Regions from separate parts of the Desulfosporosinus paludis genome, predicted to be linked through region 2. Evidence: riboswitches for the same ligand, from Rfam matches in the RefSeq annotation. Region 2 holds a riboswitch; each other region holds the start of a gene.
What was found. A riboswitch is a leader RNA that binds a small molecule or an ion and turns the genes downstream of it on or off. The one in region 2 is predicted to bind cyclic di-AMP.
Positions count from the first base shown of each region.

Region 1: it holds a riboswitch for cyclic di-AMP, as region 2 does, so the genes downstream of both, VZF35_RS25740 (C40 family peptidase) here and VZF35_RS13870 (citrate/2-methylcitrate synthase) in region 2, are expected to answer to the same signal.
Region 3: it holds a riboswitch for cyclic di-AMP, as region 2 does, so the genes downstream of both, VZF35_RS22650 (C40 family peptidase) here and VZF35_RS13870 (citrate/2-methylcitrate synthase) in region 2, are expected to answer to the same signal.
Region 4: it holds a riboswitch for cyclic di-AMP, as region 2 does, so the genes downstream of both, VZF35_RS04090 (NlpC/P60 family protein) here and VZF35_RS13870 (citrate/2-methylcitrate synthase) in region 2, are expected to answer to the same signal.

Region 1 is NZ_CP144211.1:5,197,395-5,205,681, reverse strand. Features, by position in the region: gene VZF35_RS25745 (VanW family protein) at 154-1,053, opposite strand; cyclic di-AMP (ydaO/yuaA leader) riboswitch at 1,295-1,431, shown strand; gene VZF35_RS25740 (C40 family peptidase) at 1,435-2,160, shown strand; gene VZF35_RS25735 (hypothetical protein) at 2,186-2,410, opposite strand; gene VZF35_RS25730 (hypothetical protein) at 2,618-2,791, opposite strand; gene VZF35_RS25725 (C40 family peptidase) at 2,988-3,665, shown strand; gene VZF35_RS25720 (hypothetical protein) at 4,009-4,167, shown strand; gene VZF35_RS25715 (hypothetical protein) at 4,191-4,457, opposite strand; partial or broken gene VZF35_RS25710 (DUF2164 domain-containing protein) at 4,550-4,780, opposite strand; gene VZF35_RS25705 (hypothetical protein) at 5,037-5,357, opposite strand; gene spo0A (sporulation transcription factor Spo0A) at 5,657-6,454, opposite strand; gene VZF35_RS25695 (small, acid-soluble spore protein, alpha/beta type) at 6,878-7,084, shown strand; gene VZF35_RS25690 (DUF1003 domain-containing protein) at 7,429-8,019, opposite strand; gene VZF35_RS25685 (cell wall-binding repeat-containing protein) at 8,222-8,287, opposite strand, start outside.
Region 2 is NZ_CP144211.1:2,762,682-2,770,968, forward strand. Features, by position in the region: gene VZF35_RS13855 (helix-turn-helix domain-containing protein) at 1-585, shown strand, start outside; gene VZF35_RS13860 (IS1182 family transposase) at 927-2,531, opposite strand; gene VZF35_RS13865 (MerR family transcriptional regulator) at 2,662-3,423, opposite strand; gene VZF35_RS13870 (citrate/2-methylcitrate synthase) at 3,526-4,896, opposite strand; cyclic di-AMP (ydaO/yuaA leader) riboswitch at 5,000-5,138, opposite strand; gene VZF35_RS13875 (HD domain-containing phosphohydrolase) at 5,531-8,017, shown strand; gene VZF35_RS13880 (ATP-binding protein) at 8,134-8,287, shown strand, end outside.
Region 3 is NZ_CP144211.1:4,552,943-4,561,229, reverse strand. Features, by position in the region: gene VZF35_RS22665 (DMT family transporter) at 87-530, shown strand; gene VZF35_RS22660 (hypothetical protein) at 537-1,058, opposite strand; gene uvrC (excinuclease ABC subunit UvrC) at 1,154-2,995, shown strand; gene VZF35_RS22650 (C40 family peptidase) at 3,285-3,971, opposite strand; cyclic di-AMP (ydaO/yuaA leader) riboswitch at 3,979-4,111, opposite strand; gene VZF35_RS22645 (PFL family protein) at 4,981-6,348, opposite strand; gene VZF35_RS22640 (ACT domain-containing protein) at 6,396-6,689, opposite strand; gene VZF35_RS22635 (HesB/IscA family protein) at 6,972-7,295, opposite strand; gene VZF35_RS22630 (hypothetical protein) at 7,399-7,638, opposite strand; gene VZF35_RS22625 (HD domain-containing protein) at 7,698-8,287, opposite strand, start outside.
Region 4 is NZ_CP144211.1:775,122-783,408, forward strand. Features, by position in the region: gene VZF35_RS04075 (peroxiredoxin) at 1-104, shown strand, start outside; partial or broken gene VZF35_RS04080 (class I SAM-dependent methyltransferase) at 141-1,327, opposite strand; gene VZF35_RS04085 (DUF2179 domain-containing protein) at 1,625-2,116, opposite strand; cyclic di-AMP (ydaO/yuaA leader) riboswitch at 2,320-2,456, shown strand; gene VZF35_RS04090 (NlpC/P60 family protein) at 2,548-3,939, shown strand; gene VZF35_RS04095 (hypothetical protein) at 4,030-4,938, opposite strand; gene VZF35_RS04100 (FUSC family protein) at 4,998-6,098, opposite strand; gene VZF35_RS04105 (GNAT family N-acetyltransferase) at 6,167-6,961, opposite strand; gene VZF35_RS04110 (hypothetical protein) at 7,210-7,425, opposite strand; partial or broken gene VZF35_RS04115 (undecaprenyl-diphosphate phosphatase) at 7,930-8,287, opposite strand, start outside.

The DNA.
Region 1 (8,287 bases), 2.4 Mb from region 2:
ACGCTTGAAGGCCACAATTGTTGCTCAAAAATGTCAAGGGCAATCTTGAGCAGGGTGGTTTACTGTTCTGAATAAATAACATTAATATACATATGATAAGGCGAGTTGCTTTTCTACAGAAGCAACTCGCCTTATTGTGGGGTTGTTGTATAATTAATTCTTCTTTAATGGTGCATAGATATCACGGCTAAGCATTGATTTATTCACATTCCCTTGAGAGTCCTTAACAATCTTCCACGTTTTAACAATGTACCCTTTCGAGCCTGCTCGACCTCTAATAGTTTTTAAAATTTGCGGTTTTATTTGAACTATTTTGCCTGTTTTCTTACCATAAATCTGAAGGGTTAATAAGCCAGATTGTACTTTAGAACGAATGTAAATAGGGCTGCTGGTATTATTCTTAAACTTAAAATCTATTTTTGGATAATACACCGTAGCATCTTGTCCTAATGGGACGTAAATTATAGGCACCTGATGAGGAACACGCTCGATAATCTGTAAGTCTGCCAATAGTACAGCATTATATAATGTCGATGAAACCTGGCAGATTCCTCCCCCAAGAGCAGGAATATATCGATTGTTATTCAAGATATAGGCATCTTTATATCCGTTTTTTAGAGTTCGTTCCCCTACAATATTATTAAAAGAAAATACCTTACCAGGATATATTACTTTGTTATTGAGAGCTCTCGCCGCCAAGGTTAAATTTATGGAACGGTTTTTTTCCTTAACATTAAATTTTGTGCTGAATTCACCGATAATATCGTTCGCAGTAATTGAGGTCTTTGTAGCTTTGGGTCCTTGTTTTGGAGATGAATTAACCGTTATGTTTGTTAGTGAAATTTGTTTAACCAATTTTTGATCGGCTGTTTGCTTGATACCGTACTGAATAGATGGAATGGAAGCAGAACTTAATTTTGAGACAAATGTTGTTTCAAAGGAGGCTGAAACTGCAATAATCAGGCTTATTGCAAGAAAAAACTTGCGATGACGATATTTTTCCAACCTTTTATTCACTCCCTCTGTATCTTTCTCTGAAACATCAATGATCAAAGGGATCGGTATCAGTAATTAAAATTTTTCTCTTTTCAGTTCATATTTTTTACAATAGCGTCTTAGATTATTGCGCAAAAAGAACGTAAAATTAGTATGTTATGTTACATTTTGGCTGTGTAATGTTTTATGAGCTTGCCTAAGCCGATTTACTTCAAATTCAGTTTTTTTCCATATATTACATAGAATATTTTGCAGGATATTCGCACATATTGTCGAATTTCAGCTTTATGAATATGTATAAAAAATAAAGCTGAATCTAGGTTACACTAGAGCGGGGGAATTTTCCTATGGGGTGAATCACGTGAAAACGTGTAGGGCTTATACCTTCCTGCCCAAATCCGTCAACTAACCTCGTAAGCTAAGAAAGGTGAAAACAAAATGAACTTGTCCCCAAGCCTGTCACGCCTATCTGGAGTTATTCTTTCCGGAATGCTTTTGGCAGGTAATGTACTTGTGCCATCAACATCTCAAACGTTACCCGTAAACACTTTATCAATGCCAGCAGCTTTAACTGACTATTCTAAGTCGACTATCGATCCTCAATTCTTACATCCCCAGCTCCAACTGGCTATAAACGACCCTGAGGTTATAGAAGCCACAAAAGAAGCAAATCAATCTCAAACAAACAATGAACAGAGTGTAAAAAACTCTCCCAACAGTAGTTCACAAGCAGTACATACAGCTCAAACTGCTTCAGCTAAAACCCAACCCAAAGAACAAGTGTCCCGCGGAAACGATGATTCTTCTGATATCATTGATCATGCAGTTAGTTTAGTGGGAACACCTTACGTTTTTGGGGGGACATCTCGAAAAGGTTTTGATTGCTCGGGATTTACCCAGTATATCTACGCTGGATCTGGCGTATCTCTTCCTCGCACTTCCTATGCTCAATATGCTTCGGGGGTTTCTATCAGCAAGAATGAGCTACAGCCCGGTGATTTAGTATTCTTTTCGACCTATTCTAAAGGAGCGTCTCATGTAGGTATTTATATTGGTGGAGGGCGTTTTGTTCACGCCGATAACCCCCGTGTTGGGGTGACGATCACTAACCTCAGTAATAGCTTTTATACCGAACATTATCTTGGTGCTCGTAGGTACGCCTAAATAACTCAGCCCCATCTAAGGAAATTTATCTGGAATGGAAATCACCCAGCACGTTGAATGTCGTGGCAACAACGTACTGGGTGATTGTTTCAGACCCTCCTGCTCCAAATAGAATGCCTATAATGCCGTCCAGCATACTTATGATAACTGCTTCGATCAAAAACTGAAGCATAATGGTTTTCTGTTTGACACCACGCTTGGAGTTTCTGAATTGCTGCCTTGAGTGTGGCCGAGTTTCTATAACTCTCAAGGGTTTGTAAATTGCTCAGTGAGCTGGCCTCGTTTGATTGGGCTTTAAGCACTGCACTTTGGGCATTCAAGACATTAACTTGTGAAGGCGGTGCGTAGAGTTGATTTAATTTTAATTGGGCTTGATTTGGTCACTTCCCGCTGAGCCTGAGTTGAATCTAATTTTGCCAAAACTTGTCTGGATTTAACTTGATCCCCAACTTTAACATCATCTCAGTAATTTCCCCCCACTGTTCGAAGACAGATTATATTGATTAATAGGTTCGATTGTTCCTGTTGCGCTGACGGACTTTTCAACGGTACCCATTCTTACAGTTCCTGTGATATAACTAGGGGTAGATGCTTTGGCATTTCGGGTATTATAGACTATATTTCCACCCACAAGTACAACCGCTATTATCAGTACGCCCGAAATAATGCATAATCAGTAAGATCTATAATTATTCGCCTTAAAGATTTTTTAATAGTTTTTAAACAATTTTTAGATGATTTCCACATAGTTTATTTGCTTCTCTTTTGTATAATTAAATTCAGCACATAAAATGGTTCTTCTTTATTAATTACAAAGGAGTTGTTCTATGACAAAGAGAGTGGGTATCTTATTTGTTTTGGCGACCTTTTTCGTACTTGGATTAGTTCAGACAGCCCAAGCATCCCAGGTGTATAACGTATTAAAAATCGGTTCAACGGGTTCCAATGTCGTACAATTGCAAACCGAGCTGAATTACCTTGGGTATAATGTTGGTACAACGGATGGTATTTTCGGAGTTAAAACCGAAGCAGGAGTTGTGGCTTTTCAATCAGCGAACTCTTTAAAAGCGGACGGCATCGTCGGAACAAACACAACCAACGTTTTAAGTGATGCTTATGCAGAGAAACTACATGCTGTAAAAGCGAACGCCATTATTGACACTGCTAAAAAATACATTGGTATCTCTTACCAATGGGGTGGCGAATCGCCAATCACCGGATTTGATTGCTCAGGTTTTGTTCAGTATGTTTTTGCCCAAAATGGGATTACTCTTCCCAGAGTGTCAAGCCAGCAATACACTGTCGGAACTTCTGTAAACTTCAAGGACCTGCAGCCTGGTGACTTACTCTTCTTCTCCATAGATCAAAATGGAACAGTAGATCATGTTGGTATTTACATTGGAAATGATCAGTTCATCAATGCTTCTAGTTCTAAGGGAGTAACAATTTACCCTATTGGTCCCTATTGGGAATCGGTATACTTAGGAAGTAAAAATGTATTTTAGTTCATGGCCACCTACGGGTGGCCTTTTTAGTTAAAAAGCAAAATCTTGCTGATTTAGTATAAAGTAAAGAGCAACTGTGATTTTATCCCCAGTTGCTCTTTAAAGTAAATACCCTATATTACACGAGTACATACTCATGGTAGATGTTTAAAAAATAGACTTCAAGAACTCAAATATGAGTAAGGATCAGATTTAATACGACAGAATAAAAAATTCAGTTATTAGAAACACTTAATCATAAAATGAAAAAATGGTAGTAGACATTGACGCTCAATATGCGTCTATCTTAAAAATCCGAACTCGGCATATACATTATCTAGGAAGATATGAAGGAGTGAGTTGTATGAATTACGAAAAAATATGGAATGAGTTATTGAAAAAAATAAAATTTGAGTGTGAAAAGGTTAATGGAATCAATGGATCTTCGAAAGAAGATCATATCAGATTTAACGCTTTATACTCGATTATTAAAATGATGGAAGATTTAGAAGGTAAAATTTAATAATCAGAGCGGTATTGGTTTAATTAATCCGGTTCACTAGGCAAAATCTTGAGTTTGTAGATACTGCTTTGAGTATAAATTTCTATATGATCCGGGGTTTTTATAATATCTGTAATCCTACTAAGGCTTGTGACATTGCAAACTCCATCTTCATAGTATAAAAGTTTCCCCTTAACTCCAACTTCAATGTCACGTAGCCACACCTTTCTCCCCCATCTGTGCAGAGATGCAGGCACGTCAGGTAAAATAATGTCGTATACTCCTTCAATTACCGCTACATCTTCGTTCATTTTAGCTTCCCCCAGTGAGGTTTAGTGTTTTGCTGAGTTCGCAAATTAGCTAGGTCGATGGAGAATTTATACCCTAAACATTTCTTCTCATGTCAATATTTAATAATTTCTAACAGATCCTCAAGTTTATAATTCATAAATTTGTAGGAATCGTAAACACCTTGATTTTAAAACTCGACTGCTAATTTTTCGATAATAAAGTCCAGAAACAAACTTGAGGCTAAGTCTCCAAGTTCTTCGTCTCTTTCTTTAAGGAAATAACTTTGTATGGCTAAAATCATATCCTGTCTTTTTTCTTTATTTAATGTTATTTTGTCGTTCAAATTCCTTCCTCCCAATTAATAATTCACTTCAGGAAATAATAGTTCTACTCTTACAAACATTCCACTTCCTTCTTGCATTTCCTTCAAGATCTCAGAAAAAATCGATTCCTTATTTTGCCGTTTGCCTCTTACTAAGTGATTATAAACCATTTTATTGTCCGAGAATTATGCTTTATTTAAAACAAAACAGGACTGAAAAATGGCTTTCCAGGTCCTGAAATTCGAGATTACTTCATTTTTATTAGTGAACAGATAGTTAGTGAATAGATTCTGTGTTTCGAGATTCAAAATAATCGATTAAAGCCTTATTTAAGTCTTTAAAATTACTGCTGATTTCAGGTGCTTCTTGCCACTGACTATGCGGCGAGTTTCGATCAAAATGCTCAAGAAATTCCTGGAAATGATCGCCGCTATAAGCGGCTCGAAATCCTTGCAAACTGAAATGAGAGTTGAAATTGCAGTTTAGATTTAAATGATTGTACAAATCCTCGCTGATTAAATCTGAATTCTGCTTGTCAACAACCTGCCGAAAAGAATTAAGCACATCATGCTGCTGCTGCGCATTAAGAGTATACATTCTATGTCCCCCTTACTAAGATGCAATTAAGTAACCTTATTAGATTAATCAATGTTACCATTATTATAACCGTTTAATAAAAGTTCATTAGTCAGTTGCCCCCCTGGCACTATGGCTTGCTGTATTTTCATTCACTATGGTGCATCCTTGAAAATTTTTTCAGCAGTCAAGATAACAATTATAAACGCAAAAAGCCATAAACGAACTAAAGTTCGTTCATAGCTTTATCTGAGAGAGAGAATCAAAACCCAAACTACAAATAATTAATCGACTAACATGTAAAATTCCGCAAACTACGACTAACTTACTTTACTCATGACTCTAAAGTTATCAGCAAGAAGTGCAATAAACTCTGAGTTCGTCGGTTTCTGGAGCTCGATGTTTATAGAATACCCGAAAATTCGCTTAAGAGTTTCTTTCTGTCCGCGATCCCATGCAAGGCCGATCGCATGACGAATTCCTCGTTCTACTCTATTAGGTGCCGAATTGAATTTTTTCGCGATTAATGGATAGAGTTCTTTGGTAACTGCTCCTAATAAGGATACATCCTCTACAACCATTTGAATTGCTTCGCGAATGTAATGATATCCTTTAACATGGGCTGGAATACCAATTTGGTGCATAACCTTGGTTACATCCACATTTAAATTGACGTCTCTATTCTGTGTCATAGCGGCGGGAGAGGTTTTGGGGATTTGCGTCGCTGTTACTGAAGACATCTCTTGAGTCAAGGAACAGATTCGGTTTCGTAAAACTTCCAAATCGAAAGGTTTAAGAATAAAGTAATCCACACCATGTAATATAGCTTCGTGAGTAAGAAATTCCTGACCGAAAGCCGTCTGCATAATTATTTTGGGTCGTTTCATAGTTGTATGATTATTAATACGTTCCAATATACCTAGCCCGTCTAAATTAGGCATTATTTGATCAAGTATCACTAAATCCGGCTCTTGTGATTTGATTAATTCCCAAGCTTCCAATCCATTATAAGCTATACCTACTATCTGGAAATCTTCTTGAGCTTGAAGAAATTTTTGTAATAATTTACAGAAACTCTGGTTATCATCAGCTACGACAATTTTTACCTGGTTATTCATTCTTGATTTCCCGCCCTTTTATATATTCCGGTCTGCATTTTTCTTCTAATGCCTCGCCAGTATTTCCTATTATACGTTATAGAGCATGTCGAAATCGTAATAAACAAGGGAATAGTTAAGGATCGCTTAATAGGCACGGAAAGCTTGCCCTATAGATACTTTGGGTTATTGTAAGATTTATTTTTATCGCAAATTCCTCACTTGTTTTTAAGAATGTAACCTCGGTCAAAAATATGAGCGAAAGTTAAAAGACTAGAGAAATTTTACTCGAATTTAATCTATTCATCAGGTCCCCCACTTCTCTTAAACTATGAGGAATGGTAAAGATCTTTATCTTGATAACATTTCCAGGAGTTAAGAACGATTATCTGGTTAAAATAAATTCAGAATCTATTACTTAATTCGAAAAGGGGGCACAAATTTATGGCAGGAGAACGCAACACAAATACACCAGCAGTTCAAGGAGCTTCGCAGCAATTGGATCAATTTAAGTATGAGGTAGCCAACGAAATGGGAGTTCAACTTGGCGGTGACCGCACAAGTCGTGAAAACGGTTCTGTAGGCGGCCAAATGACGAAACGTATGATTCAATTTGCAGAAGAGCATCTTAAAGGCGGCAGCAGACTATAATTACTGCAAGTTAAGTTAAATCAGCTTCATATAGAAAGGCTTCCTTAGTTAATTTACTAAGGGAGCCTTTTATCATCCCCTCCTTTTCCATTTGTATCAGATAGCTGAAGCGGGAATATTATGTAATATATGGAAAAGGGGGATGTGCAGATGTTGATATTTGGCGCTGGCGTAGCTATAGTAGTTGTTGCAATTCTTATGCTTATTGCCATGGGTATTGTTTTCTAATTTCTAATCTCTGATCTCGGGTGTTGGTGCACTCTAGCTACTATTTTACCGCAGTTTTTCAGAATAAACTGGGGTTTTTCAAGTATTCATACGACCAGGCAAGAGGTTGCCTGGTTTTATTTTATATGATTTTCCAGCTTGGATTCAATAGATTCAAGAAGTACCTTTATCTGTAAATACTCAGATTTGATGTTTAGTAGGTTTTTCTTTTCTTCTGCTTCAATACGGTGCAAATGACTTTGAATATCATCAATTTCCAGCTCTGCTTTATAATTAATGGCAAAATCAATTACGGATTCATGTTTATCACGAGCAGTTTGTCGATTCTGGCTCATCATAATGACTGGGGCTTGGAAAGCAGCGATAAAAGACAAGCATAAATTCAAAAGAATAAAGGGTGGTTCATCAAAATGGAGAGATTTGGTCAATACAAGGATATTCCAAACTATCCAGGCAGCTAAAAACACGCTGAAACAAAGAATGAACTTCCAGCTTCCGCCGAACTGAGCGATACGATCGGCAAGACGGTCGGGATAGGTTGTTTTACTGGAATATTCCTCCTCAAGTCGGTTTAAGATACTTTTTTCATAATCATTAACTAAACGATCAATGCGTTGGACATCTTTTCTATGGAGTTCGATATCAAAGCCTTCAAATATAGATGCATCGTCAAAGTCACTCGGAGATTCCACATTAGTTTCGTTCATTTTTAAACTCCTCAAAATTTATTACCCAATATAATTATGTCCATAGATTTTTGAGGAATTCCCGAAGGAACAGGCAGGCCTACGCCTGAAAAATTATCAATGAGGTCAGCCGCTTCTCGGCCTTAATTCAGCACCTATTTAAAGAAAAAGACCAGAACATCAAAATGTCCTGGTCCATACATTAGTGGGCGTCAGTTAACGTTTAATTAACCTTATTGAATACATAATTAAAAGAATTAGGGGAATTACTGGAACTAATAGGATAATA
Region 2 (8,287 bases):
TATTATACGAATACTGGTTGGGCGACGATGTGGCTCCATTATGACGGTAACACCAGCAGGGAACTGTTTGATCTGATTTATGATCGCTTCGGATGTGTCATCCCTTTAAACAATTGCCCAATAATCCCGAAGTATCTAAATATGATCCTCGAAGATGCAAGAAAATGCAGCCCCATTTCCGAGCCCTTAATGTCATGCTATATCCAGAGGATGCTTTCAGAATTACTAATGCTCTCTTATGATTTTATTTTACAAAAACCCGCTAAATTCGACCCAGTTCTAGAAGCTATAGCATTTATCGAGGCTAACTTTAAAGAAAAGCTCAATCTCAAAGTTATTGCTTCCAATGTGAATCTTAGTCCTTTCCATTTTGCCAGAACCTTTAAAAAGGATACCGGCTATTCTCCATATGAGTATGTAGTGAAAATTCGATTAAACCATGCAAAGATGCTGCTTAAGAAAACAAACCTTCAGGTTAAGGAAATCGCCGTCGAATGCGGGTTTTCTGCTGAATCAAATTTTCTAGTCAATTTCCATAATAATGTTGGAGTTACGCCACGCGAGTTTAGAAACACGCCATTTTAATCACTTTGCTATAATTCTGAACAGCTGCCTTCTGCAAGTTGGTACAGAAAACTTGGCTAACAAGTGCGAAGACACTGTCTTCGCACTTGTTAGCCTTAGTGAAGGGCGGCTGCCTTAGTTGCACTGATACTAAAGTATGTAACGCAAGTAACTTTCTGATCAGTAAGAAAAAAGGGAGTGTCGCAAAACTACTATTTTGAAGTAGCAAGCGATGCTCCCCATTTCTTTTTACTGTGGAAAATATTAAGTGGTTTGATTGCAATGCTCAATCTCTATTTTCTACTTAAATTTGTGTATAGCAAAATAAGCCTTCTAGATGAGACTGTTTTTTCGACCCCTTTTTAAGCCGTTTTTAATGGATGAAGGGGTTTACCAATTCGTTCATTCTGTATTTTAGCGTGAAGTTTATTCACGTTATACCCAAAACACAGCAGCATAAATTCAGTTTTTACACTGTTTTTACCTCGTGTCAAAAAGCGATTAAAGTTATAGTCATTTTTGAGTACCCCAAAGGCTCCTTCGACCTGTATGGATCGATTTACTCTGAGTAGTCTCCCTTTTTCGGTGGTAATGTTTCCGTACGATACCTGGCGTTTGGCCACAAACGTTTTAGATACTTGCATTCTTCGATTGCCTTTAGCTTTTGTACATTGACTTTTACAAGGACAATCACGGCAGTCTTCACATTCATAGATCGTGATTTCAGATCGGTAGCCCGTTGCCGATGTTCGATGGGTAATTCCCACTAGTTTGAGTTGTTTTCCGTTATGACAGGTGTATTCATCCATTTCTGCATTGTAAACCATGTTTTCTCGCTTGCTGATATCCTTTTTGAAGCGTTTCTTTTTCCATTGTTCATAGGTTTGCGGCTTTATGTAGCAGGTCTGCTTTTTCCCTTCGAGATAAAGATAATTCTCCTCACTCTCATAACCAGAGTCTGCAGTAACATTTTCATAATGGGCCTGTAGTTTAGATTCCAGCGTGTTTAAGAAAGGGATGAGTGTGGCTATGTCGTTACGATCCTGGAAAATCCCAACCCCTGTTACATATTCACTTTCCACGCCAATCTGAACATTGTAAGCCGGCTTTAACTGAGCGTTGCGCATATGGTCATCTTTCATATGCATGAAGGTCGCATCAGGATCGGTTTTGGAGTAGCTATTTCTTCCTTCGAAGAATTGGTGATGTCTGTTGTACTTTTCTTGACGGGTATAGAATTCCTTCAGGTCTTCTGTAAACTTTTGTAGCTCTGATTTCCGTTTTCCAATACCATGGACAAATTCAATCTGCTCTTGCTGACGTTTTTCTTCTAGGTAGGAGAGGGCCGCCTTAAGGTCCTTAAGTAACGTTTCTTTGGTTGCCTTGAAGTCCTTTAGATAGGTCAAATTGATCTCCTCAAGACAGGATTGAATTTTCAAGAACATTTTGGTCTCATTCTTAGTAACGACTTTCTTCCAGACAAACGTATAACGGTTAGCATTGGCTTCAATTTTTGTTCCATCGACAAAAAGGTTCTTAAACTCTACTTCCCCAAGCTTGTGTAAATACGTCACCATTTGGAAAAAGAGGTCTTCTATGGATTCCTTTAAATAGTTCTTCCGAAATCGAGCAAGGGTGCTGTGGTCTGGTGCCTTGCATCCTTCCAACAACCACATGAAGTTAATGTCTCTTTTACAAGCAACTTCAATCTTGCGGCTTGAGTAAATGTTGTTCATATAGGCATAGGCTACTACTTTGAACAGGATTTTGGGTTCGACTACAGGTTTTCTTCCAGTGGAAGAGTAGGCCTGATACAACGCTTCGTAATTCAATCCCTCCAAAATGTGGCTTAGCAGTCGAACTGAGTCATCCTCCGGTATTAACACATCAAAATTAAATGGTAGAACTAATTGATAGTGTCCACTTAATTCAGTATAATTTTTAGAGTGTAATTTGGTTGTTAGCATAACTCAAATTATACGACAACTGCGGGTTCTTTGGGACCTGCAGTTTTGTTTCTAGTAGGAAAAAAAGGGGCGTTGCTTACGAACTATTTTAGTTCGTTTTGCAACGCCCCCTTTTTACAATTCTAGATTATTATTTAGCTCCTGTATATATGAGGACAGCATCTCTTAGAAAGGCGGCCGTTCCAGGCTGTTTCTCATCATAATAAGCTGTGAATCGTTCGTCATCGACATACATCTGAGTGACTCCAACATGCGCTTCTTTAGTATAGCTATCCCAATAGAAGCACAACCACTGACGATGTAAATCGGCCGCTTTTTGAGCTAATACCCCAGCAGGATCTCCTGTTTGAAAGGCCGCATGAAGGGTTTCTTTCAACTCAGTTCCCAGCCTTGTTACCTTATCATAATCTTCTTGAGACATGCCTTTCACCTTTTGATTGGATTTCTTAACTGCCTCTTCCCCATACTTCTCACGTATTTCCTGACCGTATTTCGCTTCATTATCATCGATTAACGTTTGCTTAAAGCCCTCAAATTTTTCCTTATCCATCATAGTGATCTTCCCCTCTTTCAAGGCAATTGATTTATCAACATTAGAAATCAGCAAATCCAATTGCACTCGTTTTTCAAGAAGCTTCACACGGTGTTCCCTCAGTGCTTCAGCTCCATCAAAGGAAGGCGACGTCACGATCTCTTTAATTTTATCAAGGCTCAAACCCAACTCACGATAAAATAGAATTTGTTGCAGCTGATCAATTTCAAACTGTCCATAAATACGATACCCTGATGGGTTAATTCTTGCCGGCTTAAGAATCCCTATCTCATCATAGTATCTTAAAGTTCTAGTGCTTACACCTGCGATTTGAGCTAGCTTTTGCACTGTGTATTCCATGTTGCTCACCTCCTGACAAAGTCACTATACACCTTTACGCTGCGTCAATGTAAAGAGATATTTTAAGAACTATTTTGCTTTTTAGCCATCGATTAACAGGAATTACACTCTCTCAATCATCTTAATATAGTTTTGCCTTGGCGCAACGCTCTTATAGGCTGGTCTGATGATTTTCCCCGCATTGACGATTTCCTCAATACGATGAGCACTCCAACCTGCGATTCGGGCAATGGCAAACATAGGCGTAAACATTTCGACGGGAATATTAAGCATTCTGTATACGAAACCGGAAAAGAAATCGATATTAGCACTGACACCTTTATACATTTTATTCGATTTCGAAATCACTTGGGGAGCAAGTCTCTCGACGGCTGCGTAGAGTTTAAATTCATCTTCAAGCCCTTTTTCCTGCGCGAGTTGAGCAACGTATTCTTTAAGAATTACCGCCCTTGGATCTGAGATAGAATAAACAGCATGGCCAATCCCATATATTAAGCCCGAATGATCGAAGGCATCTTTCGTAAGGATCCTGTTTAGGTAGCGTTCTATTTCTTCATCATCTTCCCAGTCCTTCAATTGGCTTTTAATATCTTCGAACATCTGGACAACCTTAATATTCGCTCCACCATGCCGTGGCCCCTTAAGTGCGCCTATGGCCGCAGACATTGCTGAATAGGTATCTGTGCCAGTCGAGGTCACTACGTGGGTTACGAAAGTTGAATTGTTGCCTCCACCGTGTTCAGCATGAAGTACTAGGGCTAGATCAAGTAGTGTCGCTTCAAGTTTTGAGTACTTGCTATCCGGTCTCAACATTGAAAGGATATTCTCAGCTGTACTTAATTCCGGGCGAGGGCTGTGAATATAGAGACTTTGATTTCCATGATAATGGGATAATGCTTGATATCCATAGACTGCCAAAGAAGGGAAACAGGCAATCAAACGCAAACATTGTTTTAAAACATTGTTGATGGAAGTATCATCCGGATTATCATCAAAGGAGTATAAGGCTAAAACACTTCTCGCCAGAGTATTCATAATATCTTTACTCGGCGCTTTAAGGATGACATCGCGTGCAAAATCTTCAGGAAGTCTTTGATAACTGGCCAGAAGTTGTTCGAATTCTTCCAGAACTCTTTGTTTCGGGAGATGTCCAAAGAGTAATAGATAAGCACACTCTTCAAACCCAAAGCGGTCTTCCCTTATAAATCCTTTGACCAAATCCGCAATATCATAACCGCGGTAAATTAAACGACCCGGTACTTGAATGATTTCACCTTCATCGAGAATGTAAGAATGAACTTCACCGATTTCAGTTAAGCCAACCAGTACACCTCTCCCGTCTAAATCCCTGAGTCCTCGTTTCACCTGATATTTACTATATAATTCGGGATTCATAAAGCTGCTTTTTTTAGCAACCTTACTTAAATCGTCAAGGACTTTCTCGTCAAACTGTTCTAAATTGTAATTTTGCATAAGACTATTCCTCCCCTAAATAAAATAAGCCCAGACAACGTCTGGGTTCAGCTAACGCAAAAAGCCAAGGAATAGTAAAGCAAAGCTACAGCAGCAATGCTTGTTGTCCTTCCTTTCAACGCTTACGAAGTTAGCTGACGGATTCGGGTCGAAAGTAACCCTACTTTCACATATTATCTGTGAAAGATTCACCCCAGAAAATGGTTCCCCCGCTTCTAGACAGAATTAAGCGATAGTGGATATTAAGTTAAATTTAATTAGCTTCAAAGTTTGTCACATAAGAAAATATCACTAATTATACCATATATTTTATGCTTAATCAATTAAGTAATTTATTCACTTTAAGTAATGTATTGAAGTGAATTGAAATTCATCTGAACTCTACCTGAATTAAGCCTTAATGTTTGCTTAAGATTATTAGCTTGAATTTAACATATTAACCTTGGGGTGAAATTCTAAAGAAATTAGGTATTTGTAAGTAAATATAATTGTTTAAAAAAGGTATTTAATGCGAAAATGTAGAAGGTATATATAACTTGAGGTTATTCGAGCATTTTCGATATTATTCGCTATAAGAATTTAATTTTTCCGAACCTCGACGGAATCTATTACAGCAGCTTTAGGAGTGATCCTTTTGAAGGTCAGGCAAAAAATTTCCCTAGTGGCAGTTTCCGGAATACTCTTTGTAGTACTAGTTTCCATGATCTTACTTAGAACTCTGTTTATGGTCTATGCAGAAAAATCAGAAAATACAATCATTACTCAAGATTTTAACCGTGCCATGTCAATTATACATCACGAAGAATCTTCCCTAGAAAACTCAGTGAAGGACTGGGCTTATTGGGATGATACATTCCGTTATCTTGACGGTACTTACAACAATTATGTCGATGTAAACCTTCAAGATTCAACCTTCACTTCTTTAAACCTTAATTATATGGGTTTTTTTGATCTTAAAGGGGATACCGTTTTTGCAAAAACCTATGGAATTGATGAAGCAGCAGAAAGTTCCTTTAAAGAAGAATTGTTTCAGAGTTTGCAAACGGGAGAAAACTATCAACATTTGCTATCTAGCACTACTCCTATTACAGGGCTATTGATGATTTCTGGAAAACCCTTGTTTATCTCCATATCGCCTGTTACGACATCTGACAGAAAATCTCCTAATGATGGGGTTATAGTCTTTGGCAAGTTCCTTGATCAAAAGTTGTTAGATTACCTAAAAGAGGTCTTGATGGTAGATATCAAGTTTGATACTCTACAAGATCCTGAGATTTACGAATTGTTAAAACAGGATAATCTAAAGGTTCCCTTTAAGGACTCTATCTTTTACATCAAGAAGACAACTGAATCTGTTGAGAGCTTTGCTCAAGTTCTTAATGTGTACAATAATTCTAAGATTTTTATGATACTTAATACCGGAAGACCCATGTATCACGATGGATTGGTTATCATCAAGTATTCGAGTGCGGCGTTTATTACAATTTTCCTCGTTATTACTGGCCTAAGCTTGTTTGTCTTAGAACTTCTAGTATTCCGCCGAATTGAAAAGCTCAATGGATTTATGAACTCTGTTAAAAATAAAAAGAATATGTCTGAGACAATTTACTTACCGGGGAAGGACGAAATTTCAAATCTTGCTACAAGCGCCAATAATATGCTTAGAGAAATTGCCGTCTATTATGAAGAACTTAAAATCAATGAAGAACGCTTCAAATTGGTCATAAAAGCAACCAACGATGGCTATTTTGATACTGATCTCTTAAAGAATAAATCCTATATCAACCCTGACTGGCTCAGATATTTTGGATACGAGAATAGTGAAATCTATCTAGCTAATAATCAAGTCCTTAAAATAATTCATCCTGAGGATAGAGACCACTATCTTACTGCTTTCAATGAATGCTTGAACGGCAGTACTGAGAACTTAATCGTCGAATTCAGGGCACAGAAAAAGTCCGGGGAATGGTTGTGGCTGCAAATTCGCGGAAAGGTCGTTGAATATGAAGATTCGAAGAACCCCAGACGTTTAATCGGCACTATCTCGGATATTACCAAACGAAAAAACTATGAAATAGAAAATCTGTATTTGAGCCAGACGGATGTGGTTACAACGCTCAAAAACAGGACTTTTGTTGAAGCCTTGTTGGAAAAAGCGGATAAATGTCTGTTATGTCAAAGTTGGATTATCATGGGAGATGTAAACGGACTAAAACTGATCAATGACACCTTTGGGCATCCGGAAGGGGATCGGCTCTTGCGCATGATCGGAGAGATCCTCAGGAAATGCTGCTCGTCGGAGGATGTTCCTGCACGCTGGGGCGGGGACGAATTTATTATTCTAATTAAAGATAACCAAGCAGACTATGTTGATAACTTAATTTGGGATATTAAAAAAGAGTGTTGTAATATAACGGGTTTCCCGACCCCAATTAGTATTTCTTGGGGTCGGGCTAACAAAGATAACCTGAATAAGGACATGAAAGCGGTTATAAAACTGGCCGAAGAAAGAATGTACCGCAATAAGCTACTGGAAAGTCGAAGCGCTAAAAGTTCAATTTTGAGCTCTCTTGAGCAATCCCTGCATGAAAAGCATATTGAAACCGAAGAACACACCCGGAGAATCGCCCACATTTGTGTACAAATCGGTAGGAGAATGGGGCTGACCCAGGAAGAGCTTGATGAAGTCGTTCTGCTTGGCTTGCTTCATGATATCGGAAAAATCGGTATACCCGAGGCCATCTTACTTAAATCCGATAAACTAACCTCAGATGAATGGGAAATTATGAAAACCCATTCTGAAATTGGCTATCGTATTGCAGTGTCAACCCCAGAATTAGCTCATGTAGCAAAGGAAATCCTGTCCCACCATGAACGATATGATGGCAGTGGTTATCCCCAATGTCTTAAAGGCAAAGAAATTCCAAAATTGTCACGTCTTCTTTCTATTGTTGATTCTTACGATGTAATGACCCACACGCGACACTATAAAGAGGCCATGAGCATAGAAAGTGCGGCTCAAGAAGTCAAAGACTGTTCTGGAAAACAGTTTGATCCCGAAATGGTTGAGCAATTTCTGAGTATTCTACTCGAAAACCCTTCTAATTTTAACGTTGGTTAACCCCTTTAATCTTCGAGGCTTATGGTTAACATAATGAAGAGACATGAAAGAGGTATTTAGGGTTAATTTGTAGAAATAACTCAGATGAATATAAAGCAGGGGCAGTTGATACAACGATGGGTGCCAAAAACGAGATTGCATTTGATGGAAGTATTAGAGTAACTTCACAGGAAGAACTTAATAAGCTAAAGAGTGTTTTTAGCAATTTTAATTATGTTTTTAGCATTAATTCTTTGGATGGAAGGATTCAATACATCAATTCTGTTTTAC
Region 3 (8,287 bases), 1.8 Mb from region 2:
CTCAACCGTTCTAATGAATACTGATTAGTTCTTTACGAATCTGGTGATATCTTACAGTTTAAAACTGAAATTATGAGGAGGTAACAATGTCAAAATTATTCTCTTTACCTTTTGTCGTTGCTGGAATATCCGGTATTATCATGGCTATCCAGGGCACCCTGAATTCTCTATTAAGTGAGAAGACTTCGTTATTGTCTGCTACTTTTATCGTGCACATCATTGGAACTCTAATTGCTTTGATCGCTCTTCTGGTATGCAGGATTCCAATATTAAAATATCATTGGCTGACAGTTCCTTGGTATCTTTATCTTGGAGGATTATTAAGTGTTCTTATCGTCGGGCTCGTGGCTGTAAGTATCCCTAAAGTAGGGGTATGCAATGCCACTACAGCAATCATTATTGGTCAAGTCAGTATGGCAGTACTCATCGACCATTTCGGTTGGTTTGGCGCCAATCGACTTCCATGGAACCCTTGGCAGTTTGCAGGAATATTCTTATTTGCTGCAGGGGCTAAACTCCTTTTTCGCTAATCATTGTCAAGAACTGGAACGGGCCCCGATAACGGCTAAATTGGTGATAATTGCATAAATTTCTTCACTGACAACTACTTTGCGTATTTGACCATTTGAGGCAAGGATTACTGTGTTTTTTCCCGCAGCATTTTGGTCATTTTCAATAAGCCGAACTAAGAAGGCATAAGCTTCACTACTTACAGGAAGTTGTTTGAATTCTCCATTGGCCACAAAAATAACCCAGTAACCCGAAGAAACTTCGCTTTTGGCATTATAGAGAGAATTTGTCACACTTGAAAAATCTTGACCAATAACGGTTTGCGGATTGCTTGCATCCGACGTTTGATCAGTCGTGTTATTTAATGTATAGTTATCATTTAAACTACTGGTTTGAGCTGCAGGATCTGATAAACGAGTGTAGATATCTTTAAAAAAATTAGGGAAAAGTATATAACCTACTACTCCAATAATTAGAATCCAAAGGGCTAAGGCTTGTAAATCCTGCCATAATTCATTTCGCGGTGGTCTCCCCCAGCTACCTGGCATAATCTCTCCCCCCAATCCTCTGTTCCCATCACTCATAAATGAGCTTACTTAAAGCATATATACGTTTGGATGAACGAAGATATGTATCGAGATACTTGCATCTTACGAACCCGAGTTCTAAAATAGGAACAGAGGTGGGAAAAATGGATCTGCTTCGACAGAAATTGACCTTGCTGCCTGAAAAACCAGGTGTTTATCTCATGAAAGACCACCAGGGTCAGATTATCTATGTCGGTAAAGCCAAGCAATTAAAACATAGAGTGAAATCCTATTTTACCGGGTCGCATGATGGTAAGACTGCACGTTTAGTTAGTCATATCACTGATTTTGAATATATCTTAACAGACTCTGAGGTTGAAGCCCTCGTTTTAGAATGCAATTTGATTAAAAAACATAACCCTAAGTACAATATACTATTAAGGGACGATAAAACTTACCCTTATTTAATGATTACCCATGAAAGGCATCCACGAATTATAGTGACGCGTCAAATTAAAAAAGGCTCCGGAAAATATTATGGTCCTTACCCCAATGCAACGGCCGCAAAAGAAGCAGCTCGTCTGCTTAATCGCCTTTTTCCTTTTCGAAAATGTCGTCAAATTCCAACTCGCTCTTGCCTTTATCATCATCTTGAGCAGTGTCTCGCACCCTGCGTTCGTGACATTTCTCCCAATGCCTATGAAGAAATCTCTAAGAATGCCTCTACGTTTCTAAACGGTGACCAAAGTCAGATCCTTAATCTATTGACGGAAAAAATGCAAAAGGCATCGGAATCCTTACAGTTCGAAAGGGCCAAAGAATATCGGGACTTGATCGAAGACTTAAAACGCCTTGGAGAGAAGCAAAACATTACCCTCAATGATTTTATCGACCGAGATGTTATAGGGTATGCTAAAACGACTGACCAACTGTGTATACAAGTCTTTTATCTGCGGCAAGGTAAATTACTTGCCCGGGATAATTTTGTTTTCCCTTACTTTGAAGATCCAGAAGAAGCTTTTATTTCTTTTATAGCTCAATTCTATCTGGAACGAAAAGTTTGGCCACAGGAGATCTTAGTTCCACCTTTAGAAGCCCAGGCTTTAACTAGTCTTTTCCCAATCTCAATTCCTCAGAAAGGCAAAAAGAGGGATTTAGTCCTTATGGCTATGTCCAATGCCCAAACCACACTCCATGAGCAGATTACTCTTGAAGTACGCCAACAATCGGAGAATCTCCAAGCTCTTACGACACTTGGAGATCTTTTGAAAATCCCTGTTCCTCGTCGAATCGAGGCTTTTGATATTTCGAATACCGCCGGTACTCATTCTGTGGCCGGTATGGTTCAGTTCATTGAGGGTAAGCCTCAGCGCAACGGATACCGTAAGTATAAAATTCAACCGATGGAGACTTCCGATGATACTGCTTCCATGGGGCAAGTTATTAGGCGCAGATATGCCCGCCTTGCTTCAGAAGACGGCCCTCTGCCCAACCTGATCCTAGTTGACGGCGGCAAAGGGCAAATACATGCAGCCTTGAAAGAATTAAACGAGCTTGGCCTAGCAATTCCCGTAGCCGGAATGGTTAAAAATGACCACCATCAGACCAATGAGCTTATGGATAGTACGGGTAATTCCCTTCCTCTGCCGAGAAATCATCCAACGTTCTTGTTGTTAGGCAGAATTCAAAACGAAGTTCACCGTTTCGCCATCACCTTTCACCGTCAACAACGTACTAAAAATATGACACTGTCTGCGTTGGACGGTATCACTGGAATTGGTCCTAAACGTAAGCAGCATCTATTACAGCATTATTCTTCGCTTGACGATATCCGACAGGCTTCCGTGGAGGAACTTCAGTCAACAGGACTCCCCCAAAGTAGTGCTCTGGCTATCTTCGAACATTTTCACCCGTCGCCTTCCCAAATTTCAGCGCAAGAGGAGAGGTCTATCCCATGATTTTAAATTACAGAGTGGAACTATGCCGGAAATGTTATTACAAACGTACCCAGCAATGTGTAATGACGGATTCGTATATTCATAATTCAAGGCCTTTCTCTACAAAGCCAAGCGGAGAATGTATTCAGTACAGGCCCATTCCTTGGCTGCCACGTTGTTAAGAGAAAGAAAACTTTCCAAAATTCGAAGCGGCTACAACAAACAAAACGGAAGCGTCTTTCTTTCACTGTGAAAGTGAAAGAAAGACGCTTCCGTTTTGTTGTAACCAAAGCCAATAAGATATTAAACTCTAATTGACTCGGCGAGCCCCTAGATAACGAGCCGAGTAATAACTATCACTCAGGCTCGTAATACGAACACCTGTATTCGAAGCATGAACAAAGCGTCCGCCGCCAATATAAATACCCACGTGGGAGGCCCCTTGAGCATACGTGGAAAAAAACACTAAGTCACCCGGTTGCAGCTGACCACGGCTGACAGATGATCCAACGTTGAATTGTTCTGAGGCAGTCCTTGGCAGAGAAGTATTAGATCCCATATAAACATATTGCGTAAACCCCGAACAATCAAAACCACTTCGGTTTGTTCCTCCAAACTGATAGGGAACACCCTGCAGGCTTAAAGCGTGATCAACTAATACTGAACTATCCGATCGTGAGATTTGTTTTGAGGACGTGGCTGCGACTTGAATGGGTCTAGGGCTATTGGCGACTGCCTGGGCTGTTGGTTGAGATTTCGCAAGTGATGTTGCAGGTGTTGAATCTATCTCCTCCAGAGAAGATAAGGAACTCGGTTTCCACTGTAATTGTGTGCGGACAGCTTTAGGATAGGATCTCGTTTTTACGAGAATCGAAGCCACGGATCTTGGGCTGGCTGAAGCAATTTGGGTTGTAGCGAAAGCTGGAAGGCTGCTCGCTAAAATCAAACCCGCCAAGACTCCACTTCCCAACCACATCCGTGTAGATGAGGCAATCAGCAAGAAGAAATCCACCTTTCATTAGCTTACGAGGTTAGTTGACGGATTCGGGCCAAGGTGTAAGCCCTACACGAAAGTTCGTGATTCACCCCAAAAGAATCCCCCGTTCCTAACAAGTTAGGATTCAGCTAGTTATATATTATATATATAGAGTCTATTCGCCATCATGTCTTAAAAATCCTGCAAAAAACCATGGAAATATCTCCCTTGAAAATTTTTTTTAAAAACAAACGCCTCTCAAATTTGAGAGGCGTGCTTTCCATTAGGCCTTAGGAAGCTAAAGAGTCAATATTGAGGCTTAGGTCAAGTAGGTTTTCCCACTGAGTTCCTTCGGTTTCCCGTCAGGCGATTTCTCCTTTTCCTCAGCCTGGAATGTCACCATCACCAGAACTTGATCACCACTTAGTCCCCACTTCAATCCCCATTAGTTGACGTTCTAGAAGTTTCCTTAACACTCCTAGACAATCTAGCCTCTTTTGCAGAAAAGCATTTCCGGCAGTCTGAAAAGTATCGGCCAACACAATCCAGACCTTTTTTAGCCTTCCCAACTTTTCCACCTCAAGGCAGGCTACGCTGCACTAAGTTCCTTCCTAATGCAGGTTCTACCCTAAGCCGTAGCTGTTGCAGCCACGCACTTAGGCCTCCACGGAAAAGGGTCACGCCCGCATGCCATTGCGGATCCCCCTCATCCTTAACTCCCAGCAGCAACCCTTGACTGGGCGTCGAAAGCCACCACCAGGAACTTCATCGGTATGCCCTCGGCGGATTATTAGGCCCGCCTTCGATTGCCAATCGTGCACTAGAATAACGCTCCATAACCTAAAGGAAAATTAATAATGAAATTACATTGCTTATTGTACCCGATTACTATGAGTTTGTAAAAATCCTTTTGGCTATCTATACGCTAGAGTAATTGAGTATAACCATTAATAACGGTTTTTTTGGCCTTAAAATCTAATTATTTTACTTTAAAATCCTTAAATTAACCATTTTGTAATCTTAAGGCTATTTAATTTGATAAACTTGTAATTGGAGCAGGAATTCGACCTCCACGCCGGACAAACATCCTGGATGAAAAGGGGTGAACATCCATGACTGGAGCTCCGCCCAGTAACCCTCCGAATTCTACACGCTCCCCAGCCTTTTTGCCGATAGCCGGGATAATTCGCACTGCGGTTGTCTTTTTATTGATCATGCCGATGGCAGCTTCATCTGCAATGATCGCTGAGATGGTTTCTGCACTCACGTCCCCTGGCAGAGCAATCATATCTAAACCAACTGAACAGACACATGTCATTGCTTCAAGTTTATCTAAGGTCAAGGCTCCAAGTTCCACCGCATTAACCATTCCAGCATCCTCCGACACCGGGATAAAAGCTCCGCTAAGCCCTCCAACGTGAGAAGAAGCCATAGCCCCTCCTTTTTTAACCGCATCATTCAGTAAGGCCAAAGCGGCGGTTGTACCATGAGTTCCACACCGTTCAAGACCCATATTCTCAAGAATTTCCGCCACACTATCACCAATCGCCGGGGTTGGGGCCAACGACAAGTCAACAATCCCAAAAGGAACGTTCATAGCCTTTGAGGCCGCTCTGCCAATTAATTCCCCCATCCGAGTGATTTTAAAGGCTGTTTGTTTAATAAGATTGGACAGTTCACCAAAATCTGCATTTGGATATTCTTTAACAACTTTAGCCACAACCCCCGGGCCGCTAACTCCGACATTGATGACACATTCCGGCTCTCCAACCCCATGGAAAGCACCTGCCATGAAAGGGTTATCTTCCGGAGCATTACAAAAAACAACAAGTTTAGCTGCAGCTATACCATCCTGGTCAGCTGTTTTGAGCGCACTGTTAAGAATAACTTCTCCCATTTTCAGAACTGCATCCATATTGATTCCTGCTTTAGTCGTCCCAATGTTAACCGATGAGCAAACAAAATTTGTCTCACTTAAAGCCTGAGGAATAGCCTCGATAAGTGCCATATCTCCCGCTGTGAATCCCTTTTGTACCAATGCCGAAAAACCGCCAATGAAATTAATTCCCAGTTCACGAGCGGCTCGATCTAAAGCCTTGGCGACCCGGACCATTCCCTCTGAAGTCAAATGAGCTGCCGCAATGGCCACAGGAGTAACAGAAACGCGCTTGTTAATAATTGGAATCCCAAATCGCGACGATATTTGTTCACCCACCGTTACAAGCTGACTGGCATTCCTAACGATCTTATCATAAATTTTCTGTTCCAAACGGTTAATATCCTCTGCTATACAATCGAGCAGGCTAATTCCCATGGTGATCGTTCTTATATCAAGATTTTCCTCATGAATCATCTTGATAGTCTGTTGAACCTCTTCACGAGCAAAAGTAATCGTCATACCGTGATTTCCCTCCACAATTCCCTTCAAACATATTCTAGTATTACCTAAATGCGATGCATAAACGTAAAAATATCTTCGTGCTGAACTTTGACTTGTAAGCCTTTCTTAAGACCCTCTTGCTCAAGGGTATTCGCTAACTCGACGAGCTCCAAAGTCGCTGGTTCCATATCGACTACCATGATCATCGTAAAAAATTCATCGAGAATCGTTTGACTAATATCCAAAATGTTAACGTTATACTCAGCAAGGCGTGTCGAAACCCAAGCAATTATTCCTATTTGATCACGGCCTATTACAGTAATTATGGCCCGATTAGACTCTTCCCGAGGCAATGACATAGTTTTTCCTCCCTTAACAGACGTTTGTATTTAGATTATGGACCTTAGACTAACATATTTACTTTGTATACTCAAGTCTTTTCTCATGCTACATCTTTGTACGAACGTTGCCTAAAAATTTATGATTGTGCACTTGAATTTATACAACTTGAACAGGATATTCCATGTTTTAGCGATGCCGAGGATGGAAGGCCGGTGGTGCAAAGTATTCAACAAAGTTATACTTTCTGACAGTAAAATAAAAGAGAGCTCAAATGAGCTCTCCTTAGAAATTCTTTCTTATTAACAACTTCCGCCACAACTTCCGCCGCATCCACTGCCAGGATTTGCTGTTCGAATTTCAAATCCTCCGCCCTGCTTGGATTCGATAAAGTCAACGGTTGCGCCCTCTAAGTATGAGGAAAGTTTTTTGTCCGTCAATAAGGATACACCATATCCTTCATCCAAGATATCATCATCTGTCTTTGACTCATCCAGAGTCATGCCGAAATTCGGCCCACCTCAGCCAACGCCTACTAAATAAAGGCGAAGAAATGCGTTTTCTTTGTTTTGACTTTTAAGCACTTCTTTAACTTTTTGAGCTGCGAGTTCAGTTATTTCTACCAAAAATCTCACTCCTTTTCTTCTCGCTAATCTTTAATATACCATACTTTTTCCTTTTCGCAAGATAAATTCACTAAAACTAGAAACATTTACCCTTGATCTTAAATTAAACTTCTTGGCCGCTTCCATTGGATTGAAAATCCTTCAATAATTGACGCACTTCAACTTCTAAACTCGCGGGAAGATCCTGCGTCATACTTTGCCAATGTTTTACTTCAAAGTTAATTTTCTGGACCAAGTTCTGTCCCTCTGGCCAAGTAATAAAGGTTTTAGGTTCTGACAAAGTAAGAGTTTTTATTAAAAACAGAAACATTCCTAACAATAAAACACGCCAAAGCCAACGCATCTTGAGTCATCCTTCCCGAATAAGCTTATATAAAACTAGCTTACCCAGAAAGAGAGCTTTTAAATCGTTTCAGTATGTAACTCTTGCCAAAATTCCTCCATATAATGAAACAGTGGCTTAAAAAGGGTTAAAGCTGATTTTGTAAACAAATGCTCATGATACCCTCGAATTTTCTCTTGATAAAACGATTCACAGGAATTTTCTCCGATAAGAGGCCAGCCTTTTACCCCACCTAATGTAAATAAGCGACCTAAGCCAATAGCACCCACAAAGTCTAATTTATCGGCATCATAGAGTATTTTGGCCTCGAGAGTTTCTGGTTCGTACCCAGCTTCACGAGAATGGGCGATGATCGCTTTTTTAACTTTTATAATTATTTCCTCAGAATATCCTGCTTTGCGTAAAATATTGACAGCAAGCCCCGCACTGCTTTCCGCATGTGTTTTTTCAACAGCGCCCGAACGCCCAATGTCATGCAGCAAAGCGGCTAATTCAACCACAGTAACGTCTGCGCCTTCGGCCATGGCCAATTTTATGCCCCATTCTCTTACCCTTAAAGCATGTTCTAAATCATGCGCTCGATCTTTTCGTGCATAAAAACCCCTCGCTATGTGTACAACCTGCTGTAAGTGGTCTTGAGCTGTTTCAG
Region 4 (8,287 bases), 2.0 Mb from region 2:
AAGGACTTCAATATGAACAAGCAACTGGACTGGGTGTTCCCGCAAATTGGCGTCCAGGAAAACAAGGGATTAGTAAAGATTTTAGTTTAGTCGGCAGAATCTAACGAAACTATCAAAACTTCAGTTTAAGGAAATACTTGCTATGAATTTTTAACTGAATACATAAAATCTCGTGTCATAGGCCACGAGTTGTTTACTCCTTTGCTAAAAAGGAACTGGTGAAGATCAAGGTTACCGCAATGGAAAGAAGCAGCACAAGAGTTGAGATAGAGACGCCACATACGTATAAAGGCTTCGTCTTTCATCGTTTGAATTAACGGAAGTGCCTTCTCGAAGTTTAGTGCCCAATGTTCTAGAGTTCGAGTATAGTGTTCACGAAGACTTTCCAGGTCGATAAGATAAAACGAGTTTTCAGCCATGAGTTTAATTAGCTCATAGATTGCAGGAATATATCCCCCTGGAAAGATGTATTTGTTAATCCAGCTATTCGTCCCTGCCTCTTGATAACCAGTGATACAATGCAAAAGAGATGCTCCACCTTCATTTAAAAGAGATTTTATGGTAGAAAAATATTCTTCCAAGTGTTCCTTCCCAACATGCTCGATCATTCCAACACTAACCACCCGGTCAAAGGTTCTTCCTTTTAACTCTCGATAGTCAAGAATTTGAACATCGACGAGTTCCTGCAATTCTTCATTTTGAATTCTTTCAAGGACCCGATTATATTGCTCTTTACTGAGCGTAATACCCAAAGCCTTAACCTGATACGCTTTTGCCGCCGTTAATATCAGCTCCCCCAGCCGCAGCCGATATCGAGCAATGTTTGACCTGGCAGCAAGTTAAGTTTGCTTAGGATATGATCAATCTTATTGTTTTGAGCCTGAGTCAAGCTTTCGTGAGGAGATTTAAAATAGGCGCAGGAATAAGTCATAGTCTCATCAAGCCATAAACGATAAAAGTCATTTCCCAAATCATAGTGGAATTGAATATTTTCTTTGTTTCTATGGATATTATTGGAGAGATTTTTAGCCATCCTTACATACACATTTTTCTGGTGCAGAAAGCTATCCTGTTTATTATAGAGAGACTCAATGACTTCCTGAACGCTTCCTTCAATATCAATTTTCTTTTGCATATATCCTTCACCAAGAGCTAATGACAGATCACCAAACATTTCAGTTTTAGCAATTGGTTCGTTAAAATCAATTCGGAACTTTGCCTCCTTTCCTCCATAATTTACAACTTCTCCATCCCAAAACTTAACTTCAAAGGGGTCTGCAAATAGATTTTTCATAAAATTCCGGTAAAATACCTTGTCTAAGTTCATAGTTATCCCCCCTAAAAACTAATAGTCATTAAGGTGCGCCGAAGATCACCATTTTATTCTTGTATTGTAAATTTTATGAAAAACCGAATAAAACTTTTTTCGATCGGGCAGCACTTTTTTATACTAGTCAGAGTATAACTTCGTTAAATACTTTCTACAGGTCCCTTCTCACCATCCTTGGCTTCAGGGACACTCGGCCATCCATGGCCTGCGCATAACTAGGCACTGCCTGCGCCAAGGCTATCAAGTGCGAAGACAATGTCTTCGGACACCAGCCAAGTTTTCTTTATTTGTTTTCTATCGTTTAATATCTGTGACATCCATTGTCACGACATAAGCAGATGGATCGGATTCGCGGATGAGCTTCGTTAATTCTGTAAACCTTTTTTTCTTAAGCACGATTTTCAACTGGGCTTTTTCTGCACCGTTTAAGCCATATCCTTTCGCTGTAGTGACTCCGAACCCACATTCCCTTAACGTATCCGCCAGGCTCCACTCATCATGCTCAGTGACAACTAAAGCTAAAACGCTGTCTCTGGAAAGCTTGTCATCAATGAGCATACCAACATAGTTGCCCGCTGCGTATCCACAGGCATAAAAGAGGAGAACCGTCGGCTGATTGACATACTTAAAGGCTTGAGAAGCCCCCAGGGTATACACAATAATTTCTACAAAGGCGATCATTGAAACGACTAACTTTTTTCCCCTGATGATTGATTTAACCCGAAGAGTATCTAAAGAAACATCAATGATTCTTGCAAAAAAAATTAAAATTCCCAAAATGATCAACGAATTCGCCACCTTATAATTTTTTCGCTCAAGCGTCAGAGAACATTCTATCATCTAATCATAGAATTTAAGTATATTTATCAGCTATATTTTTTATTACCCTATTACAATTAACTCCAAGTAAATTGCCAAGTATTACAAAAAAAAAATTAAAGGACATTTGCATATCCTGTCGAATACTTCTTAATGATATGTCGACGAAAGGAAAAAGAGAGCTTAATCTGGATTCTATCCGGAACGGGGGATTTATTATGGGGTGAAACGCGTATAATACGCGAAGGGCTTACACCTTCTTGCCCGAATCCGTCAACTAACCTCGTAAGCTGCTGAGAAAGGTGAAAAACATGCAATTGTTTCCGGTTCTGTTACGATTCAAAGGTTTGGTACTTAGCCGAATCAAACATTTCAATTGGACTCAGAAAAAGAAGCTTATGTTTCAAATTTCCCGCAATCATTTACAAGGGATATCCTGGAAATCGCCGAAAGTAATCGTCACGTTATCTGTTACAATTCTTTTATCTGGCGGGCTCACCTTTTATCTTACGACAACGACCTCTGCTGCTGCAATCATGATCAACGGTCAACAAATTGGTTTGGTCCGAAATGCTGACACAGGTCAAAGCCTTGTCGAATCGATTTTGAAACAACAAGGCCAGTCATTTGGGCTTGTTGCTAAAACGCATGACATCATCACTTATGATAATGTCAGAGTTAAACCAACGGTCTATCTTGAATCCGCTTTGAACGAAAAGGTATTAGAGGATAACTTAAAGTATTATCTTGACGGTTATAAGTTAGAGGCAGACGGTGCTGTTATAGCGGTATTGCCAAACAAAGAAGATGCCGATAAAGTTCTAAAAGAATATCAAGATTATTACGTTAAGCCTAGTGATGAAAATAAAGTCGCTTCCGTAAATTTTGATGAAAAAATTAGCATCGAAAAAGCTGAAGCCCAACCCGATCAAATGGTAACTGTTGATCAAGCTTACAAAGTTTTAATGGATGGCAAAATAACAACCAAGGATTACACCGTATTACCCAATGATTCCTGGTGGCTTATCGCTCGCAAGAACGATATGTTGACTGATGAAGTATTAGCGGGAAATCCAGGGACAACTAAAGACACGAAGTTAAAGCCTGGCCAGATCGTAAAGCTTGTTGATTCTACGCCCTATCTTACTGTTGTAAGTAAGGGAACTTATTCAGGCTCAGAAACAATTCCCTTCGATGTCGTTACAAAAACTGATAACAGTTTAGGATACGGCAAAACGAAAATCCTTACCACGGGGAGTAATGGTTCAAAATTAGTTACATATTCCTATATCCAAAAAAATGGAATCGATGTAACGAAGCAAGTATTAGACGAGAAGGTCACACAATCTCCTGTCAATCAAGTAGTCGCTAAAGGCTCTGGCAGTCAGCCCATTAATGTTGCTTTTGCAATTTCTCGTGGAGGTGATGGTTCTTCAAGTATCGTAGATCGCGCCTTAAGTTTACAAGGATCGCGCTATGTTTTTGGCGGAACATCTCGCAGTGGCTTTGACTGCTCTGGTTTTACTAAATATGTTTATGCGAGTTCAGGTATATCTCTTCCACGCACCTCTTATGCGCAATTCGCTTCCGGAACTCCAGTCAATCAAAATGATCTGCGTCCAGGTGATCTAGTATTTTTTACAACCTATTCCAAGGGTGCATCTCATGTGGGTATCTATATCGGCGGAGGTCGATTTGTACAAGCCAGTAATCCCAGTAGTGGAGTTGAAGTATCTAGCCTTAGTGATAGTTTTTATTCTTCCCGCTATCTCGGAGCACGCAGGTATTAATTCTGTAATAACGACACTTCAAAGAGTAATGGCGTATGCCATTACTCTTTTCTTTTATCTTTAAAATAAACTATTTTTCCTCGTTTAATCTTAATTCAGGGCCTCGATATTCTCGCTCAATAATTTAAGTTGGCCGTTAGACACTTTCCAAACTGATTCAGCATTAGCTACCGAATTGGCATGTGCGCCGACTGAAATCCTCTGAATTCCACGCAGTTCGCATATCCCATCCCCGTTTACTTCCGGTTTCAGAACGCTGAATCCATCTACGAGTACCATAGGATCTTGCAATAACTCACCTTTTTCATTGTAAATACCAAGTCTTTCATAATCGACAGATCCCTTATGAAGATCAATTGTAGCTGTATACCCGGTATTCTTATCCGTGATCTTCAAATTAAACCCGGGCAGACATTGAGTCTCAAGCACCAACCCATGATTCAATGTTTCTTGGGGTACTATAGCCTTTACTTGACCATCATGATAAGACAAAAGACTAAACTGATATACCCCGCCACTCCCTCCTGTAGCAAAAGAGACCAGAATATCGTTGCTCTTAGCCTTATTGAAACTGCCGATAAACAATTTCGGATCAAGTCCGGAATTTAATTCTCCTATAGAAGCGATCGAAAACTTACCCGTATGGCTATCCTTAATGGCAACTCCGATGTTTTGAACATAGGGATTATCATCTTGCTTCTCACCGATAAGTACGACATCATCGACTTTACCATCACCATCAAAGTCAGCTCTTCTGCTGTCAAAAACAAACCTATTGTTGTCCTCTTTTGAGTCCTCTGAAGTAAACTTCGCCCCAGGCAAAAAGTCAGGTGATGGTTGGTTTGGGGAATTATTTCGCTCAACATCTGTTTGAGCAGAAACGTTCACTGCCGAACCTTCAACCCCTTTATTTTCCTTGTTCACTCTGATAATGACCGACCCTATAACGATAACTGCGGCCACCCCAACTATAATCATCCCTTTTATGTATTTTTTCATCAGCCATTTCCTCATTTCTTCGCTCGGAATACGTTAATCTGGAGTCTAAACAATAGTTCTTATGTTCGTAGTTCCTCACTTGCACTGATGTTATAGATTGACCTCAAACGTCGACCTGCCCAGCGAATTTCTGTAGCAACCACCGCAACCTCCATCATTGCGCGCAAATAAAAGACTCCACTTACTTTACGTTGCCAGGCATCCATCGTTTGATCAAAAATAGTCCAGTATGGGATGTCATCCTCGATGGGTTCAGGGCCGTGTTTCTCATATAAAGCCCTGTTGACTTTCTTCACTCGCGCAGATAATTTCTCTTCCCCGGTCATCAGTACATCCAAGATAGCCCTGAACTCCGGACTCACCCAGTCGGGAGGTAATTGAGAGTCAAGGGTACGTCGTCTCTTGACTCTTTGAACAGTCATCTCATCAATAGTTTGTCCCCGTTCAATAAAACCCCGACAGATTTCCAAGAGGCGTTCCCAAAGAAGTGGGGTGTCTTCTTCTGTGATCTCCTCGCGAGCCCGGTCATACAACCGGGTTACTTCGTCTAGTTTTTTTACTAGAACATTTGGGTGCTCTGAATGAAACTCTTGTAAGTTCGCCGACGAAATAAAGGTGACCAAACTCGTTAGAAAATAAGATGAACTATCGTTAAATAATCGTCCGAGTTCATCACGAAGTTTAACTTTATACGCAGGCGGCTTTAAAACACGGTTAAGTGCTAATGCCACTCCGAGGCCGATAAATACCGCTATAGAACGGACTACCGCATGCTCTAAAAATTGATCTTTAGGAGCGTCCAAGATAAAGACAATTGAAGTAACTCCCAGAGTGATGACTCCTGACCAATGCAAGTGATTGCATATGACAATTATTAGAATCACCGCGAGCCCAAAGACCAAAGGGCTGGTGCCAAATGTAAGCCCTAAAATTACAGCAACCCCTACCCCTAGGATATGTACGGCGGTCTGTTCCCAAGCGTTTCGTAGAGACTTGCTGATAGATGGCTGCATATTCACTACGGCAGTAATGGCGGCAAATACAGCTGGCTCAATCTGCCAGACTCTGCACACCATCATTGCGATAGCAACTGCCACACCGGTTTTAAGGGTACGAGCCCCTAAAATTGAGTACTTCAATTCTTTACTGGATTTTGCCATGGCCTCCTCCTCAAAGTCTTATTAACTTACACAATACTACTGGACTCCCATGGAAACCAGTTTATAATTTAATACCTATTATTATCTATCTGGCAGGCCACAAATTTTCCAAATTCCTTAAACCCTAACTTTCTATAACATTTTAGAGCCTCTATATTATCCGTCTTTACATTTAAACCGATATACTTGATTTTTTTCTGCAGACTACCGGCCAATGCCCCAACTACTTGTTGTGCGTATCCCCTATTTCTATATTCCGGATGAGTCGTCACATGAGCAATGGCAGCAACGTGATAAGACTCTGAATAGGCATGTATTCCTGCGAAACTTACCAATTTCCCATCAACATAAATCCCAAAATTCTCCTTCAACTTGAGCAATTCATCATCTAGCCATGCCTCAGGATAACTAATTGATATCAGCAGCCTAATATCGTTTAAGTCTTGATAGCCAAGTCTTACAACTTCAGCCGTTTGGCTTTTAGATAATTCATGATGATCCTCTAAACCCATATTCACATACTCTTCTAAATCCGAAATTTCTTCACTTGGGAACACTTTCTCTAATGTACTCCTATCCATATGGGTATAAAATTTAACAGGGAGGTACATCTTGATTCTTTCAACAAGCTCTGCACTTTGGTTCACGTTGTTAAAACTCGCCGAAAGTAAAACAGGAATATGATAATTAATATTCGTCATAACAATTTCCTTAAGAACATCCCCATCAACTAAACCATAGCATACAACATTTCCCCATTGAGATACCGACAAATTGTTAAGCTGATAAATATAATCATACCTTGTTTTATTCTTTAAAAACGCATAAACCTTGTTCAAATCGTGAATGATTCTCAAATCCATCGTTACCACATCCATTTCCGTTCGGATCTATCCAATTGCTACTCTCTGATAAATTTCCCTAATGATAAACTATTACAATCGTATTAGCAATATGGCAAATTCCAAGAACGAGAAAAACCTAACGGCCACGATGTCCTTATCTATCCTCGTTAATAGGACATCTACAAGATTACTAATCTAATTAAGGTCGAAAGGTTCCGTCAAACACTATTTATTTAGTTTATTTTCTTAAGGCTCATAGCAACTGTTTAATCGACATCAGATCGCCGAACAAACCGACATATCTTCTCGTCCCACATCCACGATATTTGGTCTCTGGGATTATTAAGAAGATTTATTAAGACATCGAATTCTGACGCTTTTAGGGCAGACTCAAACCATTCTTCGAGAGATATGTTAAAGGATTTACAGACTGCGTCAAGTCGAGCTTTGACTTTTTCGTCTACTGGGAAAGCAATGTACATTTTCGTACCACCTCAATATAACGACAAATTATACTCAGATTTATGTCCCACGTTTTTATATACTTTCACCATACAATCATCGTTTTACCCTAAGATCCTTCGTCGTAGGAAAATCTATTTTATATCTCAGTCAAAAAATGAATTTATGTTCTATTCCTCATTATTCTACGATATATAATAAATTTCAAGATTAACTCTAAATTTTTATTTTATAAATTCCTGGTTATGGAATATGAGCTATAAATTCTCTTTAATCCGAAAGACTAGCATTACTAATAAGAATGTAGTCTCTCGAAGATTTACTACTATTATATTACACAACCGTCAATATTATTTTTCCGGTGGATGATACGGTAAACTTGTCACAAGGATATTTTGTAAAGACTAACAAAGTCGATATTCTGAAAGCTAAAAACTCATCAATGCTAATATAAAATCTATTAAAGACCCTAGCATAGTGCCAGGATCTTTAATAGGCTTGGGACACATCATATTCATTAAACTCTATTTAAGGAAACTGAAATACGTTAATACCAGAATACCTAAAATAATTCTATAATACCCGAACAATTTAAAGTTCTTTCTAGTAATGTAATTCATAAAACTCGAAATAACCAACAACGCAACGATAAAGGAAATAACAAAACCAATAGCCAGCAACAGAACTTGGCTAGCGGTCATTGCCAAACCTATTTTTAGCAGAGAATATAAGGAGGCTGCTAACATAGTAGGAATGGCAAGGTAAAAAGAGAATTCGGCGGCCACTAATCTTGAGGCTCCCAAAAGCATTGCTCCAATGATTGTTGCAGCAGATCTTGAAGTCCCCGGTATCATAGCTAAGCATTGATTTATCCAATATAAA